DNA from 3 places in the Xanthomonas campestris pv. campestris str. ATCC 33913 genome. Region 1 is predicted to be linked to each of the others. Evidence: predicted binding sites of a transcription regulator. Region 1 holds the regulator's gene; each other region holds the start of a gene.
What was found. The regulator FliA, encoded in region 1, starts transcription of late flagellar genes. The targets are predictions, from matches to a motif close to TAAAGTTTNNCNNNCNNNGGCCGATAA.

Region 1 (4,958 bases):
CGGGCATGAAGATCAGATGCAGGCACTCGTCGGTGCTCAGGCGCGCGGCGGCTTCTGCATCGATCAGGCCCTTGTTGCGGGCGATTTCGCGCAGGCGCTCGGGGTCGATGCCGGCACCGTCGTCCTGGATTTCGATACTGACGTAGTCGCCTTCCTGCTGCGCGGACAGGCGCACGTGGCCACTACGCGGCTTGCCGGTGGCTTCGCGCAATGCCGGTGATTCGATGCCGTGGTCGATCGCATTGCGCACCAGGTGCACCAGCGGGTCGGCCAGGGCTTCGACCAGGTTGCGATCCAGCTCGGTCTCCGCGCCAATCAGCTCCAGTTCCACTTCCTTGGATAGCGTGCGCGCCACATCGCGGGCCACCTTGGGAAAGCGCGAGAACACCTTGCTCACCGGTTGCATGCGGGTGCGCATGACCGCGGTCTGCAAGCGGGCGGTGGCGATGTCGAGCGTGCTCACCGCGCGGTCGAGTTCTTCGTCGCGTAAGCGGGTGCGCAAGGTCTTGAGCCGGTTGCGCGAGAGCACCAGTTCGCCGATCAGGTTGACGATGGCGTCCAGGCGCTTGGTATCCACGCGCACCGTCTGTTCGGCTTCGGCGCCACCGCTCTTGGCTGCGGCCTTCGGCGTGGCCTTGGCACCGGCGGCGGCCGGTGCCTGGCCGGCGGGCACCGCGGCGAGCGCAGCAGCCTTGGGCGCGGATTTCACCGCCGGCGGGCCGCTCTTGGCATCGAACTGCGCGATCAGCGACGCCGGTGCATGCGGCACCGGGTCACCCGAGCCCATCGCATCGAGCATGGCCTGCAGATAATCCAGCGACTGCTGCGCGGCATCGAAGTGATGCGCCTGCAGCACCGCCTGGCCGGAGCGCGCCATGCCGAGGGTTTCTTCGGCGGCGTGGCACAGCTCCACCATGGGCTTGATCGCCAGAAAGCCGGCGCCGCCCTTGAGCGTGTGGAAGCCGCGGAACACCGCGTTGAGCTGGTCGGCTTCGTCTGGCGCCTGTTCCAGCGACACCAGCTGTTCGCCGAGGCGATCCAGGATTTCCTGGGCCTCGACGATGAAATCGGCAGCAATATCGTCTGGAACAGCACTCATGGTTACAACCCCAATCCGGACAGCAGGTCGTCGGCGTCGTCTTGCGACACCGCGTGACGGTCCAGGCCCTTGACTGCAGGACCGGCAAGACCGCCGTCGTCTTTCTTCGGCTCGGTGCTTTTCGGCGGCAGGCCGAGGGCACCAAAGCCTTCATGCACGCGCCGCACGATGCCGGCCACGCGCCGAATGATCTGGCCGCTCAGGTCCTGGTAGCTCTGCGCCAGCGACAGCTCGGTCAGGTTGTGGCGCATCTTGTCCATCAGCGCGCCCTGGTCCTGGTTGAGACCACCATCGCGCAGCTGGTTCGCCAGCAAACGGCATTCTTCGACCAGATCCAGCGTGCGATGGCTGGCCTTTTCGGTCATTTCCACCACGTGGTCCAACCGCGAGCAGGCGTCGTCCAGCTCGCCGGCTTCTTCGGGCACGGTGGGCAGTTCGCCCAGGGCCTGGCCCAGTTCGCGTGCAAGCCGGCTCAGGCCCTGCATCATCGGACGGGTGCGCAAGGCGGCGAGGTGGTCGACCTCGCGCTTCCAGGCGGCTTCGTCACCGCTTTCCAACGCATCGAGCGCGCCCTGCAGGCGGTCGATCAGCGCGGCGCGTTCGGCATTGGTGTCCACGGTGGCGTTCATCAGGCGGTCGCCGCCAGACGTTCGAACACCTTGCCCAGCTTTTCTTCCAGGGTCTGGGCGGTAAACGGCTTGATGATGTAGCCGTTCACGCCGCACTGGGCGGCTTCGATGATCTGTTCGCGTTTGGCCTCGGCGGTCACCATCATCACCGGCAGGTGCTTGAGCTTGGCGTCGGCGCGGATGTTGCGCAGCAGGTCGATGCCGGTCATGCCGGGCATGTTCCAGTCGGTGACCACGAAATCGAACGGGCCCGCGCGCAACGCAGCCAGTGCGCTGTTGCCGTCTTCGGCCTCTGCGGTATTGGTGAAGCCGAGATCCGCCAACAGATTCTTGACGATACGGCGCATCGTCGAGAAGTCGTCCACGATCAGGATCCGCATGTTCTTATTCACATCAAGCTCCTAACACGAAAAAATTAATCGTCAATTTCGACACCGGCATCTGCCAGCTCGAAGACTTTGAGGCGGCCGCGCAAACGCACCACGGCCTGGCCATGGATCTGGCAGACGCGCGACTCGCTGACACCGAGCACGGCGCCGATTTCCTTCAGGTTCAATTCCTGTTCGTAGTACAGCGACAGCACCAGCTGCTCGCGCTCGGGCAACTGGCCAATGGCCTTGCCCAGCTCGCGACCAAACTCGCCGCGCTCCATCATCTGCTGCGGATTGGGGCCACCCTTGGCGGTGGTGTCCAGTTCGCCGTGGTCTTCGATGCGCGATTCCAGGCTCAGCACCTGGCCGCGTGCGGCGTCTTCCATCAGGCGCAGGTAGTCGGGCAGCGGCATCTCCATCGCGGCGGCCACTTCGGTGGCGGCGGCGGCGCGGCCGGTGTTCTGTTCGATCTTGCGCACGGCGGCGGCGGCGTCGCGGGCCCGGCGGTGCACCGAGCGCGGCACCCAGTCGCCCCGACGGATCTCGTCGATCATCGAGCCGCGGATACGGATCGAGGCATAGGTTTCGAACGAGGCGCCCTGGTCGGAGTCGTAGCTGCGCGAGGCTTCGATCAGGCCGATCATGCCGGCCTGGATCAAATCGTCCACTTCCACGCTCGCCGGCAGGCGCGCGGCCAGATGGTGGGCGATCCGGCGCACCAGGTCGGCGTGCTGGGTGACCACATCGTTGGCGTTATTGCGTTGCACGGCACGGTACTGGGCCGTGGCGGTCGTTGCGGTGGCGGTACTCATGCGGCCACTCCCCGTTGGATGATGCGTTCGACGAAGAACTCGACGTTGCCGCGCGGCACGGTGGGGGCCTGCCAGCGCGAGGTACGGCGTGCGATTTCGGCAATGGCCTGTGCCGAGGGACTGGCCGGGTAGGCCTTGATGACCGGTTGCTGGCGCTGCACCGACAGGCGCAGCCAATCGTCCTGCGGCACGTGGCCGAGGTAGTTCAGCGAGACATCGCCGAGGAACTTTTCGCACACCCGCGAGAGCTTGTCGTACAGCAGGCGGCCTTCGTTGGGGTCGCGCACCATGTTGGCGATGATCTGCAGGCGGTCCACGCCGCGTTCGCGCGAGAGCACCTTGATCAGCGCGTAGGCGTCGGTGATCGAGGCCGGCTCGTCGCAGACCACCACCACGGTGTCCTGGGCGGCCTGGCAGAAGGTCAGCACGCTGTCGGTGATGCCGGCGGCGGTGTCGATGACCATCACGTCCAGGTCGCGCTCCAGTTCGGAGAACACGTTGACCAGGCCGATGTGCTGGGCCGGGGCCAGTTCGGCCATGTGGCGGCGACCGGAGGCGGCCGGCACCACGAGCACGCCGCCGGGGCCTTCGATGATCACTTCGTCCAGCGTGCAGCGGCCGGCGATCAGGTCGGCCAGGGTGTACTTGGGCGACAGGCCCAGCACCACGTCCAGATTGGCCAGGCCCAGGTCGGCGTCGAGCAGCAGGGTGCGCTTGCCCATGTCGGCCAGGGCCACCGCCAGGTTGGCGGAGATGTTGGTTTTACCCACGCCACCCTTGCCACCGGTCACGGCAATGGTGCGCACCGGGCCCAAAGGCTCGGGACGGGTCGCCGACAGGGGGAAGGCGTTGGTCAGCTTTGCGTATTCACGCGACTGCATGGTTGTGCTCCGGAGTACAGGGCTTATCGGCAGCGCGCCGCAAATCTTCAAGGCGAAGAACGAGACTGGCGGCATTGGCACGGTGCAGGTCATCGGGGACGCGTTGTCCGTCGGTGACCCAGGTGATCGGCATCTGGTGATCGACGACCACCGACAGGGCGCTGCCGAAGCGTCCGGTCTCGTCGAGTTTGGTCAGCACCACGCCCTGGGGCTTGGCATGGGCGAAGCGGCGCACGACCTCGTCGAGGTCGGAAAAATGGGCGTTGGCGGGCAGCACCAGCAACGAGGTGACCTGGCGGGCGGCGCGCAGCCAGTTGAGCTGGGCGGCCAGGGCGCGGTCGCGCTGGCCCATGCCGGCGGTGTCGATCAGTACCAGCTTGTAGTCGCGCAGGCGCTCGAGCAGCTCCAGCAGGCTTTCGGCGCTGTCGGCCTCGTGCACGGCGATGCCGAGCTGGCGGCCGTAGCTGTGCAGCTGTTCGCGGCCGCCGACACGCTGGGTGTCGGTGGTGACCAGGGCCACGTCGCGCGGGGCGTGCTGGGCGGCGAAGCGCTGGGCGAGCTTGGCGATGGTGGTGGTCTTGCCGGCGCCGGTCGGGCCGACCAGGGCGATGACGCCGCCCAGTTCCAGCGGGTCGACCGGGGCCACCGGCAGGCGCTTGGACAGCAGGCCCAGCATCAGGCCACGGCCGCGGTGCAATTCGGTGTCGGCCGGGATCTGCAGGGCAACATCGCGGATCAGGCCGGCGTCGAAGCCGTAGTCGTCCATCAGCTCCAGCGCCTGGGCACGCACCGGCGAGCCGCGCAGGCGTTCGTCGGTGAGGCGGTTCATTTCGCGCTCGATCATCTGGCGCATCAGCGCCAGCTCACCGCGCAGCTGCTTGAGTTCTTCGTCGTTCTGCGGCGCCGGGGCGGCGGCCTGCACGGCGGCCAGGGCGACCGGCGCCACCGGGGCGACGACCAGCGGCGGCAGCGCGGCCGGCGGCAGGATCTGCGGCAGCGCGTCGTCCAGGTCGAAGCCGTCGTCGACCAGTTCGTCGTCGTGGTGGTGTGCGATCGCGACCGGTGCGGCAACAGCGGCCGGAATCGCCGGGACCGGCGCGGTGGCGACGACCGGGGCCTGCAGCGGTGCACGCGGCACCGGCGGGGTGGTCAGGAATTCGGCGAAC
Region 2 (4,958 bases), 2.0 Mb from region 1:
ACGCCCGGCACCTTGCCCACGCCGACAAACCACGCGGTGCGGCTCACCGGGTCCACCCGCAGCAGCTCGGTGACATTGCCTTCGCCGCTGGTGATCGCGCGTTTGGGCTTGCCGGTCTGCAGGTCGTACAGATACAGCTGGCCCCAGTCGCTGCGTTCGGAGAACCACACCGCTTCGTTGCTGCCGGGCAGATAGGCCCAGTTCGCGGCGACCTGGCCGCTCTCGTAATAGGTCTTGGCGGTTTCGTCGAAGGCGGTACGCACCGCGCCGGTGCTGGCGTCGGCAATGCGCAGCCACACCTGCTTGTGGAAGCGCGAGGTGGAGGCGAACGCCAGGGTCTTGCTGTCCGGCGCCCACTTCACGTCGTCCCACAGGCCCGGCGAGCAGCTCACGTCATCGCACAGGGTGGAGCGGTGCTGGTCCGGCGGCAGCTTCAGGCGCACCACGCTGGCGGTGGGCACGTCGATGATGACGCGCTCGATCATGGTCACGTCCTTGTCGCCGGCCAGCGGGTATTTCCACGACTGCAGTTCCGGATGCCCGAGCTTGGTGCTGACCAGATACATGTCGCCGGTCTTGCGCTGGTCCTGCTGGAAGGTGGCGATCTTGCGCGAGTCCGGCGACCACGCAACGATGGCGTTGTCGCTGTGCTGCCAGCCGGCGTTGTCGGTGGCGTAGCCGAAGTTTTCCACGCCATCGCGGGTCAGCTGGGTTTCCTTGCCGGTGGCCAGCTCACGCACCCACAGGTTCCAGTTGCGGATGAAGGCCTCGCGGGTCTTGTCCGGCGAAAGCACGCCCGGTTCGGCCTTTTCGCTGGCGTAGACCTTGCTGCAGGCGGCGCGCACATCGCAGATCACGTCGGTGTCGCGGATCTCGAAACGGTAGCGGCCATCGGCGGTGAGGCGGACCTTGGGCGCCAGCGTGGCGGCCTTGAGCGGTTTGTCGCCGGTCTTGAGCAAGCTGTTGAGCGCGGTGGCCAGCCGGGCAGGCTTGAACAGTGGCGCGGTCTTGCCGGTGGCGGTGTCCAGCTGCAGCAGGCGGTCGCCCCTGGCGTCATGGTCCACATACACCACATGCGTGGGGTCCAGCCAGGTCACCTGCGTTGCGGCGTGGTCCACCAGCGGCTGCGCCAGATAGCTGACCAGGCGTTCGGCGCGCGCGTAGTCGGCGGCAGTCACGCTGGGCGCCTGCGCGCTGGCCAGTGCGGGCAGCAGGGCAACGGCCAGGGCGGTGAGCAGGTGGCGCATCGGCAACGGTGTGGGCATGTGGACCTCATCAAAAGGACGCGCGCCGAGCAGAGTGGCGCAACCCGGCAATGCTACGTGCGCGGGCGGGGCCTGTGACCCTGCCATACGTCGTGCTTTGCCACGGCGCGCAGCTACGGGCATGGTGCCAGAGGCGCCGCGTGCCCCGCAGCGGGTGCTGCTACTTGGCCATGCAGCGCTTCCAACGGTCGTTGACGCGTTGGGCAAACCAGGCGGTGGTGAGGGTGCGGGTGATCTTGGGGCTCTCCAGGGTGATGCCCGGCAGCACCGCGCGTGGCAGCGCCGCGCGGCCGTCGCGCTCGGCCAGCGCGAAGACCTGGCGATACAGTGTGCTGTCGCCGAAATCGGCGCGGTTGCCGTCTTCGAGCGCGGCGCGGATCTGGCGGTCATTCATGCCCAGCTGGCTGGCCAGCGCCCGTGCGGCGCGTTCGGTGCCGCCGGGTGCGTCCAGGCTGGCGCCCGGGGTGAGCAGGTCGCCATCCAGCGCCAGCGCGATGCCGCTGGCCTTGCTCAGCGCGGTCTGGAACGCGGCATTGCGGCTGGCGTACCAGCCGGCATTGAAGTCGGCAAAGCGGTACAGCAGCGCGTCGTAGCGGGCGGGGTAGCCCAGCAAATGCCGGGTGCCGAACCACAGCCCGCCGCGGCGGCTGAATACCTCATGCCGGATGGAGTCGTCAGGCGGGTAGGGGTAGCGGTCGGCATGCTGCTCGGCGAAGGCGATGCTCACCTGCATCGGCCCGCCGGTGCGCACCGGATTGAGCCCGCCAAACAAACGCCCACCCAGCGGCACGCTGCCGGCGAAGTCTTCGAAGATGCCGCTCAGCTCCTGCTCGGTGCGCGCAGCGGCAATGCGGGTGGCATAGCTGCGGCCATCGGGCGAGGTGATGCGCAGCGCGGCATCGACCATGAAGCCGGGCAGGTGGTGGGCGCTGGCGCGGCGGTCGATCTCCGCGCGCGAAATCTTGCCCAGGTTCGGCACCGGCGGATTGGCCTGATAGGTGGACTCCTGCTCGGTGACCGCCAGCACCGCGCAGATGTGTTCGGGCGTGGTGGCGATGTCCTGCGAGGCAAGCGCCACGTAGACGTCGCGGGCCCAGCCGGCGCGGTCGCTGACCGATGCCGGCAGGCGGCGCGCGATATCGGCCTGCACGGCCTGTGGCGAGCGTTGCGGCGTGCGGGGCGCCTGCGTCGCACAGGCCGACAACAGGGCGAGCACGCCAAGCGCCAACAGGCGCGGAATCGAACGGGTCACGGCGTCTCCGGGAAAGGCGGGTGGTACTGCCGGGTGGCAGTTTACGTGGCGCGGTGTTGGCGGATGGCAGATGGCGGCGGCAGGCGCATGCACGGCTTGCCGGTGGCATGGCGTGGTTCACCGGGACAGCGCGTTTGCTGCTGTCCATATGGCCTGTCACCGGGCGCCGATGGCCGCGGCGATGCGCTGCGCGCGGGGACATGTGCAGGACCGGCGCGCGCCACAGCTCGGGCGGCGCTTCGTAGCACGCATCGTAGAGCGCGCAGCGCTGCCACGTTCAGCGGGCGCCATTCAAGACCCTGGCCACCCGGCCGATAACGAGCTCGACCATCTGCGTGATCGCCTGGTCGGGCACGTCGCGCGACCACCATTGTGCTCAGTGTCGCTATCGCGCGCGACTGCAGCATTGTTTCCATCACCTGCGACGGAGGACTGCGCCATGCCACAGCAATCAGTACCTCCTCACCCAGGGCCACCTGCGAGCCACGGCCGCGATGCCATGGTGATCGCGATGCGTGTGCGATGAAACGTCAGCGCACGGCGTGGTGGTTTCCGCATCTGTGCACTGCACTGCTGTGGGTCAGTGGGGCGGCCTGGAGCCAGCCGCAACCCTGGGCCACGACCGAAGCCATGCTGCTCGACGACCCCACCGCCGCCCTGCAGGCCACCGACCGACAGCTGCGCCAGGCGCGCGCAAGCGGGCAGGCCGATGCCACGTTCTGGGCGGCCTTGGCGCAGGCGCGGGTGCTGATTTCGCTAGAAGACAGTGCACGCCGCAATCAGGCGCTGACGCAGGCACGCGACGTGCTGGGCCAGCTGCATGGCAGCGGCGCGCAGGCGCGGCTGTGGCTGCACACGGTGCAGGCACTGAGCGATGTGCGCGAAAACCCCAATCGCTCCATGGTGGCGCGGCTGGAAGAGTTGCGCCGGCAGGCGCGCGCGCTGGGCCGCCGTGACCTGCTGTGCGAAGTCGACGCGGTGGACATGTGGAGCATGCTGGCGTCGGGCAGCAGCGATGAGGCCTGGAATGCCGCGCAGGCCAGCTACCAATGTGCGGTGCGCGAAGGATCGCTGTCGCTCGAGCTGGATGCGCTGACACAACTCGGGTCACTGGCCAGCCGCGTGGGCGGGCGAACCGCCAAGGAAAATGAGGCGGAGGCCTATCTGCTGCGTGCATTGGCGCGCCTGGGCGACCTGCCGGCACGCTTCCAGCGCAGCCTGATCGAATACGAATACGGTGCCTCGCTGGCGCTGCAGCAGCCGGACGCGGCGCTGGTGCATTTCCGCCGCGCACTGGCCTTGAGTCGCGCGCTGGGCGATCAGGCCGGCGTGGCAGCGGCACTGACCAGTGCCAGCGAAGCCTTGATCGAGACCGGCGATGCCGCCGCGGCGCTGGTCACCGCCAACGAAGCGCTGCCGCTGATGCAGGCGCAGGGCAACATCGGCCGCGTCGCGGCCTGCCACGCGGTGTTGTTGAAGGCGATGACCGCGTTGACGGATGCGCGCCTGGGCGAGGAGATCGCCGCGGCCAGGCGCGCCGATGGCCCGCAGCTGGCATCAAGCCGCCGTGTGGACCTGGCCGATGCCATTGCCGCGGCGCTGGCCTCGATGGGCCAGCACGCGCAGGCCTATGCCGAACTGCAACGTGCCAACGCCTTGCGTGAGCGTAGCCAGGAGGGCCAGCGCGACACGGTGATGCTGCGGCTGCAGGCGCGCTACGAAGATGCACGCCGCAGTGCGGAAACCGCGGAATTGCGCCGCCGCAGCGAAACCGCGCAGTTGGCGCTGCAGGCGCGCGAAGCCGGCCAGCGCACCTTGTGGATCGCGCTGTGTGCGGCCTGCCTGTTGCTGATCGCCGCGCTGGTGGTGGTGGCGGTGGGCTGGCGCCATCGCCGCCAGCTCTCCACTCTGGCCATGCGCGACGAACTGACCGGCCTGCCCAACCGTCGCGCGATCCGTACCGAGGCGCAGCAGCAGATCGAGCATGCGCTGCGTACACGCACCTCCTGCATGCTGGCCTTGATCGACCTGGACCACTTCAAGCAGATCAACGACGTGCACGGCCATGCCACCGGCGACGCGGTGCTCAAGGCGCTGGCTGCCGCGTCCCGGCGCGCCCTGCGCGAGCGCGACCAGCTCGGCCGGTTGGGCGGCGAGGAATTTCTGCTGGTGTTGCCGGGCTGCACCGCTGACGAAATCGGCAACGTGTTCGCGCGTCTGCGCAGTGCGGTGGCGGCGATTGCCATCGCAGGCCTGCCGGCAGATGCGCCGGTGCGCTTCTGCCTGGGCGCGGTGCGCGTCACCCCGGCGACCGGGCTGGACGTGCTGCTGAGTCAGGCCGACCTGGCGCTGTACGCCGCCAAGACCGCCGGCCGCGACCAATGGGCCGTGTACGGCGCGTAGTGCAAGTGCGCGCCCTGGTGCAATGCGACAATGGCGCC
Region 3 (4,958 bases), 2.0 Mb from region 1:
CGTGGCCGAGCGTATCCGCAACGCCGTGGCTGCCGGCACCACCTTCGGCGAGCAATGGCTGCCGATCCAGCCCAGCATCGGCGTGGCCTGGCAACGCGGCAGCACCGCCGACACTGCCAGCCTGATGCACGCCGCCGATGAAGCAATGTATGCCGCCAAGCGTGCGCGCTGCGGCGATGGCGAGACGCCCACTGGGCGTGACGCGGCGCGCTGAGTTTCTGGGCGCGGTTGTACCGACGATGTCTGCATGCCGTGTCTTCTTCTCTCATCGGGAGAAGGACCCGCAGAGCGGATGAAGATGCCGCGCTGGATCAATCAAATCATTGATGCGCTGACAGCCGGTCAATGCGTTGCACGCATGAGCCGCGGCACTACAAAGCAGCAATCAACCGCGTCACTACATGGCGAAACCCAGTCACCAGCAGCTGTTTAGAAGCAAGCCGATCAACCACTTCCTTCTCCCGTCGGGAGAAGGTGCCCGCAGGGCGGATGAGGGTACGGGCGCCAGATCAATCGAGTGGAAAGTCGAATGCACATAGAACGACTGCATTGCAAAAAGCAGCAATCAAATACGTAAGTGCATGCGAGGCGCGGCGGTTAGCAGTTACTTCAACGCAACCGAACAACTGCGTCCATCTCGCCTGGAGAAGAGGGCAGAAGAGTGTTGCCAAGCGCGTTGAGGGTACTGCCTCCGCACGCGGTATGGATTGTCAATGCTTCGCAGGTAGCAGATGCAGCTGGCGAATTTGGTCTGACATTGCAAACGCCAGAAGTGAAACACCAATGCTCAACCACAAGCGCGGCAGAAACCGTGGCACTTCATTACAAGTCTGCTATCGCCTCGGCCCCGGAAGCTCACTAAGCGCCTGCTAGTGCACTGCACACCAACATCCGCGGTGCGCAGTGCCTGCCAATACAGAACGTCAGGCGGCCTGTACGTGCCGCTGCCGCTGCTCGGCCTGTGCCGGCACCAAGCGGAACACCGACACCGCGCGCGTCAGCTCGGCGGCCTGATCTTCCAGGCTGCGCGCTGCGGCGGTGGCTTCTTCTACCAGCGCTGCGTTTTGCTGGGTCATTTCATCCAGTTGCATCACCGTGGTGCTGACCTGCTCGATGCCAGCGCTCTGTTCGGTACTGGCGGCGGTGATCTCGGCCATGATGTCGGTCACCCGCTTCACCGAACTCACCACCTCGGTCATCGTGCTGCCGGCCTGTTCCACCAGGCCCGAGCCTTGCTCGACCTTTTCCACCGAGTCGGAAATCAGCTGCTTGATTTCCTTTGCCGCGCCAGCCGAACGCTGCGCCAACGCACGTACTTCGCTGGCCACCACCGCAAACCCGCGGCCCTGTTCGCCGGCACGTGCGGCTTCCACCGCGGCGTTCAACGCAAGGATATTGGTCTGGAAAGCGATGCCGTCGATCACCCCGATGATGTCGGAAATGCGTGCGGACGATTGCGTGATCGCCAGCATGGTGCTGACCACTTCCTGCACCACGCGGCCGCCGCTTTCGGCTACGTCACCGGTGCCCTTGACCAGTTGATTGGCCTGGCGCGCGTTGTCGGCGTTCTGGCGCACGGTGGAGGTGAGTTCCTCCATGGAGGCAGCGGTTTCTTCGAGGTTGGCAGCCTGATGCTCGGTGCGCGTGGACAGGTCGGAATTGCCGCTGGCGATCTCACCGGCCGCAGTGTTGATCATCTCTGCCGACTGCTGGATGCCTTGCACGATAGTAGTGAGCTGGATCGCGGTGCGGTTGGCCGCATTGGCCAGGCGCCCGAACGCACCTTCGTAATGCGATTCCACCCGCTGCGACAAATCGCCGTCGGCGATCGCGGCCATGATGCGGCCGACATCGTCCAGGCCGGCGTCGGCCTGCTGCATCAAACGGTTGAGCGCCTGCACCATTTCCGCGAAGGCGAACTGATAGCGCGCCTGGTCGCCACGTGCGGAGAAATCGCCGCGCGCGGCGGCATCGGCAAGCCGCGCGATATCGCCATTGATCGCCGACAGATTGGTCTTCACCGTGTCCAGCGCCTCATGCAGCGCTGCGCGCTGGCCGGGCAGGCGGCGCATGTCGCGGCGCAGATCGCCGCGGCCATAGTCGCTCATCACATCCATCGCTTCGTTGATGGCGTCCAGGTGCTCGAAGACCACTGTGTTCACGCCATGCGCCAGGCTGCCGTAATCGCCGGGGAAGTCTTCCGGGATGCGGTGCGCGATGTTTTCCCCCTGCTGCAGGCGGATCATGGTCTGCATCTCGCCATTGAAGCGCTGCAGCTGGGTTTGCATCTGCGCCATGCTGTGCATCAGCTGGCCGGTTTCATCGCGCGACTCGACGCGGATGTCGTTGTCGAACCGGCCCGAAGCGATCGCCTCGGCGGTGCGCGTTGCAGCACGCAGCGGTGCAGCCATGGCCGAGGCAATCAACCAGCACAGGCCGATCACCATGGCTACCAGCGCGCCGCCGATCAGCGTCAGCGTGCGGGTGAATCCCCACGCCTGCACCTGGATGTCTTCGGCGTACACGCCCATCACCAGCACCCAGTTCCAGGCCGGAAACACCTTGGCATAGCTGATCTTGGGCAACTGCTCTCTCTTGCCGGGCTTGGGCGCGTCGTAGTAGCTGAAGCCATCGCCGCTGTCGATGGCGGTCTTGATATCGCGGTAGACGTACTGCCCGGCGTCACTCTTGTAATCGGACATGTCCGTGCCGACCGGCCGCTTGGGATGCATCAGGATGCGCATCTGCGGGTCGACGATGAAGAAGTAATCCACGCCGTCATTGGTGCGCATATCCGCCAGCGTGGTACGCGCCGCTTCCATGGCTTGTTGCTTGCTCAGCTCGCCGGCCTTCACCTTGTCGGCGTAGTGCTGCATCACCGTCAGGCCCATTTCCACTTCGGTCTTGACGCTGAGCTTGCGTGCTTCGACCAGATCCAGGTATTGCAGACGCGCTGCGGCAACCGCCAGCAGGATCACGCCAACGGCGAGCAGCGTGCACAACAGGACGAACTTGCGGGTGAGTGGGAGATTGGCAACATGCCGGCGCAACGAACTGACGAGATACATGAAGGATGTCCACAAAGACGCGGGAGCGTTGTCGTGGATATCGGCTGTTTCACGCGGCGATTTAATGCTATCTGCGGCCGCGCCTGCTTGTCTGCAGCCGCACGGAAACCGGTAGGAGCGGCCTTGGGCGGGATGGGCGTTATCGGCAATGCCTCATCGCGCCCGAGGGCGCTCCTACGGGGCATTGCGTGTGATTGGATTACTGCGTGATGCATCCGATCGAGCGGCGCTGTTGCCGTCACGACATGTGCGAATGCTGATTCGAACGCGCTCCGAGGTTGCAGCTTCGTAGGAGCGCCCTTGGGCGCGATGGGCCTTATCGGCAATGCCCATCGCGCCCGAGGGCGCTCCTACGGAAAGATTGTGTGGTTCTGCGGTGTTGCTACTCGATCACGGCTGTCGCTGCGATCTTGCGGCGTCTTCGTCAACCAGATGACCGTGCAGACGCTGGACAACGTTCCAACGCCAAAAAAACGTAGGAGCGCCCTTGGGCGCGATGGGCTTTATCGGGAATGCCCATCGCGCCCAAGGGCGCTCCTACGAGGTCGTGGGTTAGGCGCCGCAGGTGATCATCAACCTGCTACGCAGCGCCTCCACAATGCCACTGCATGTTGCAAAGGTAGCGGACACGGGAGCCGTACCCGCCACAGTGCACTCAGCTCGCGGCGCAGAAGCCGAACTCGGCGGTGGCGCCGGCTGCCAGGGTGCGGTTGAAGTCCACGCCGCTGGCTCTGAGCGTGCTGCCGCTCTGCGACCAGGTCGCATTCCAGGCGTTGTTGACCGTACCGGTGACCGGCACCGCGATCGACCAGGTGCCGCTGGCGGTGCCGGTGTTGGTCACCTGCACGCGGTTGCAATAGCCGCCGTTCCAGCTGTTGTCCACGATCACCTTGGTGCTGAAGGTGCTGGTGCCCGGGGTGGGCGTCGGCGTGGGGGTAGGCGTCGGTGTCGGTGTGGGCGTAGGTGTGGGAGTCGGCGTCGGCGTGGTATTGCCGGCGGTGCCCCACAGCGTGCGCAGCAGGGTCATCTTGTCCTGGCGCACGCTGGTCCAGTCATCGCGCAGGATGCCGCCGGTGTCGCCGCTGTTGGGATTCCACGACCAGTAGAAGCCCTGGTTGATGCCCTTGCTGCGCAGGTACTTCACCAGCGCGTCCTGCCAGGTCTTGTCGCGTGCGTCGCCTTCGCCGTACTTGCCACCGAACTCGCCCAGCAACAGCGCATGCGTGCCGGCGAACTGACCGAAATGGCGTTCCCAGATGGCGGGCATGTTGTTGGGGAAGTTGCTGTCGTTGAAGTACGACTGCACGAACACGTCCGGGCCGTACACGTGCGGGGCCAGCAGCAGGCGGTTGGCCGGGATGTTGAGCGGGGTGCAGGCCAGCGGCTGCAGGTTGCCGCCCCAGAAGATGCCGCCGTTGGTGGAGCACACCGGGTTGTCGGTGATGCCTTCCACCGCGATCAGCCACTTCGGCGCGACCGCCAACACCGCGGCCGAGCCGCGCTCGGCAGCCTTGTTCCAATCGGTGGCGGCGTTGCCGGTACCCCAGGTGGCGGCGCCGTGCGGTTCGTTCTTCAGATCCAGGCCGAGTACATACGGCACGTTCTTGTAGCGGTTGGCCACAAAGCGCAGGTCGGCCAGCCACTGTGCCTCGGTATAGGAGCCGGTGTACCAGAGCTCGGAAATGCCGGCGCAATCGGGGGTGTGGTGATCCAGCAGCACATACATGCCGCGCGCATTGAATTCGGCGATCACCTTGTCGAGGATCTGCAGCGAGGTCAGGCCCTGCAGGTCGGCGTTGCGGCTGTAGTCGATGCTGGCCGGCATGGTGTCGCTACGCAGCGTGGCCGGGCAGAACGGCAGGCGCACGGCGTTGAAGCCCAGGCCCTGCA

Region 2: a site for FliA is predicted at 2,809-2,835, ahead of XCC_RS18370 (GGDEF domain-containing protein). Genes of this name have one in related genera too.
Region 3: a site for FliA is predicted at 3,156-3,182, ahead of XCC_RS18235 (methyl-accepting chemotaxis protein). Genes of this name have one in related genera too.

The regions. Positions count from the first base shown of each region.
Region 1 is NC_003902.1:2,227,834-2,232,791, forward strand. It holds gene XCC_RS09895 (chemotaxis protein CheA) at 1-1,099, opposite strand, end outside; gene XCC_RS09900 (protein phosphatase CheZ) at 1,102-1,728, opposite strand; gene cheY (chemotaxis response regulator CheY) at 1,728-2,120, opposite strand; gene XCC_RS09910 (RNA polymerase sigma factor FliA) at 2,144-2,911, opposite strand; gene XCC_RS09915 (MinD/ParA family protein) at 2,908-3,792, opposite strand; gene flhF (flagellar biosynthesis protein FlhF) at 3,779-4,958, opposite strand, start outside.
Region 2 is NC_003902.1:4,230,354-4,235,311, reverse strand. It holds gene XCC_RS18380 (S9 family peptidase) at 1-1,265, opposite strand, end outside; gene XCC_RS18375 (DUF1615 domain-containing protein) at 1,426-2,517, opposite strand; gene XCC_RS18370 (GGDEF domain-containing protein) at 3,040-4,920, shown strand.
Region 3 is NC_003902.1:4,195,253-4,200,210, reverse strand. It holds partial or broken gene XCC_RS18240 (PAS domain S-box protein) at 1-214, shown strand, start outside; gene XCC_RS18235 (methyl-accepting chemotaxis protein) at 924-3,050, opposite strand; gene XCC_RS18230 (cellulase family glycosylhydrolase) at 3,724-4,958, opposite strand, start outside.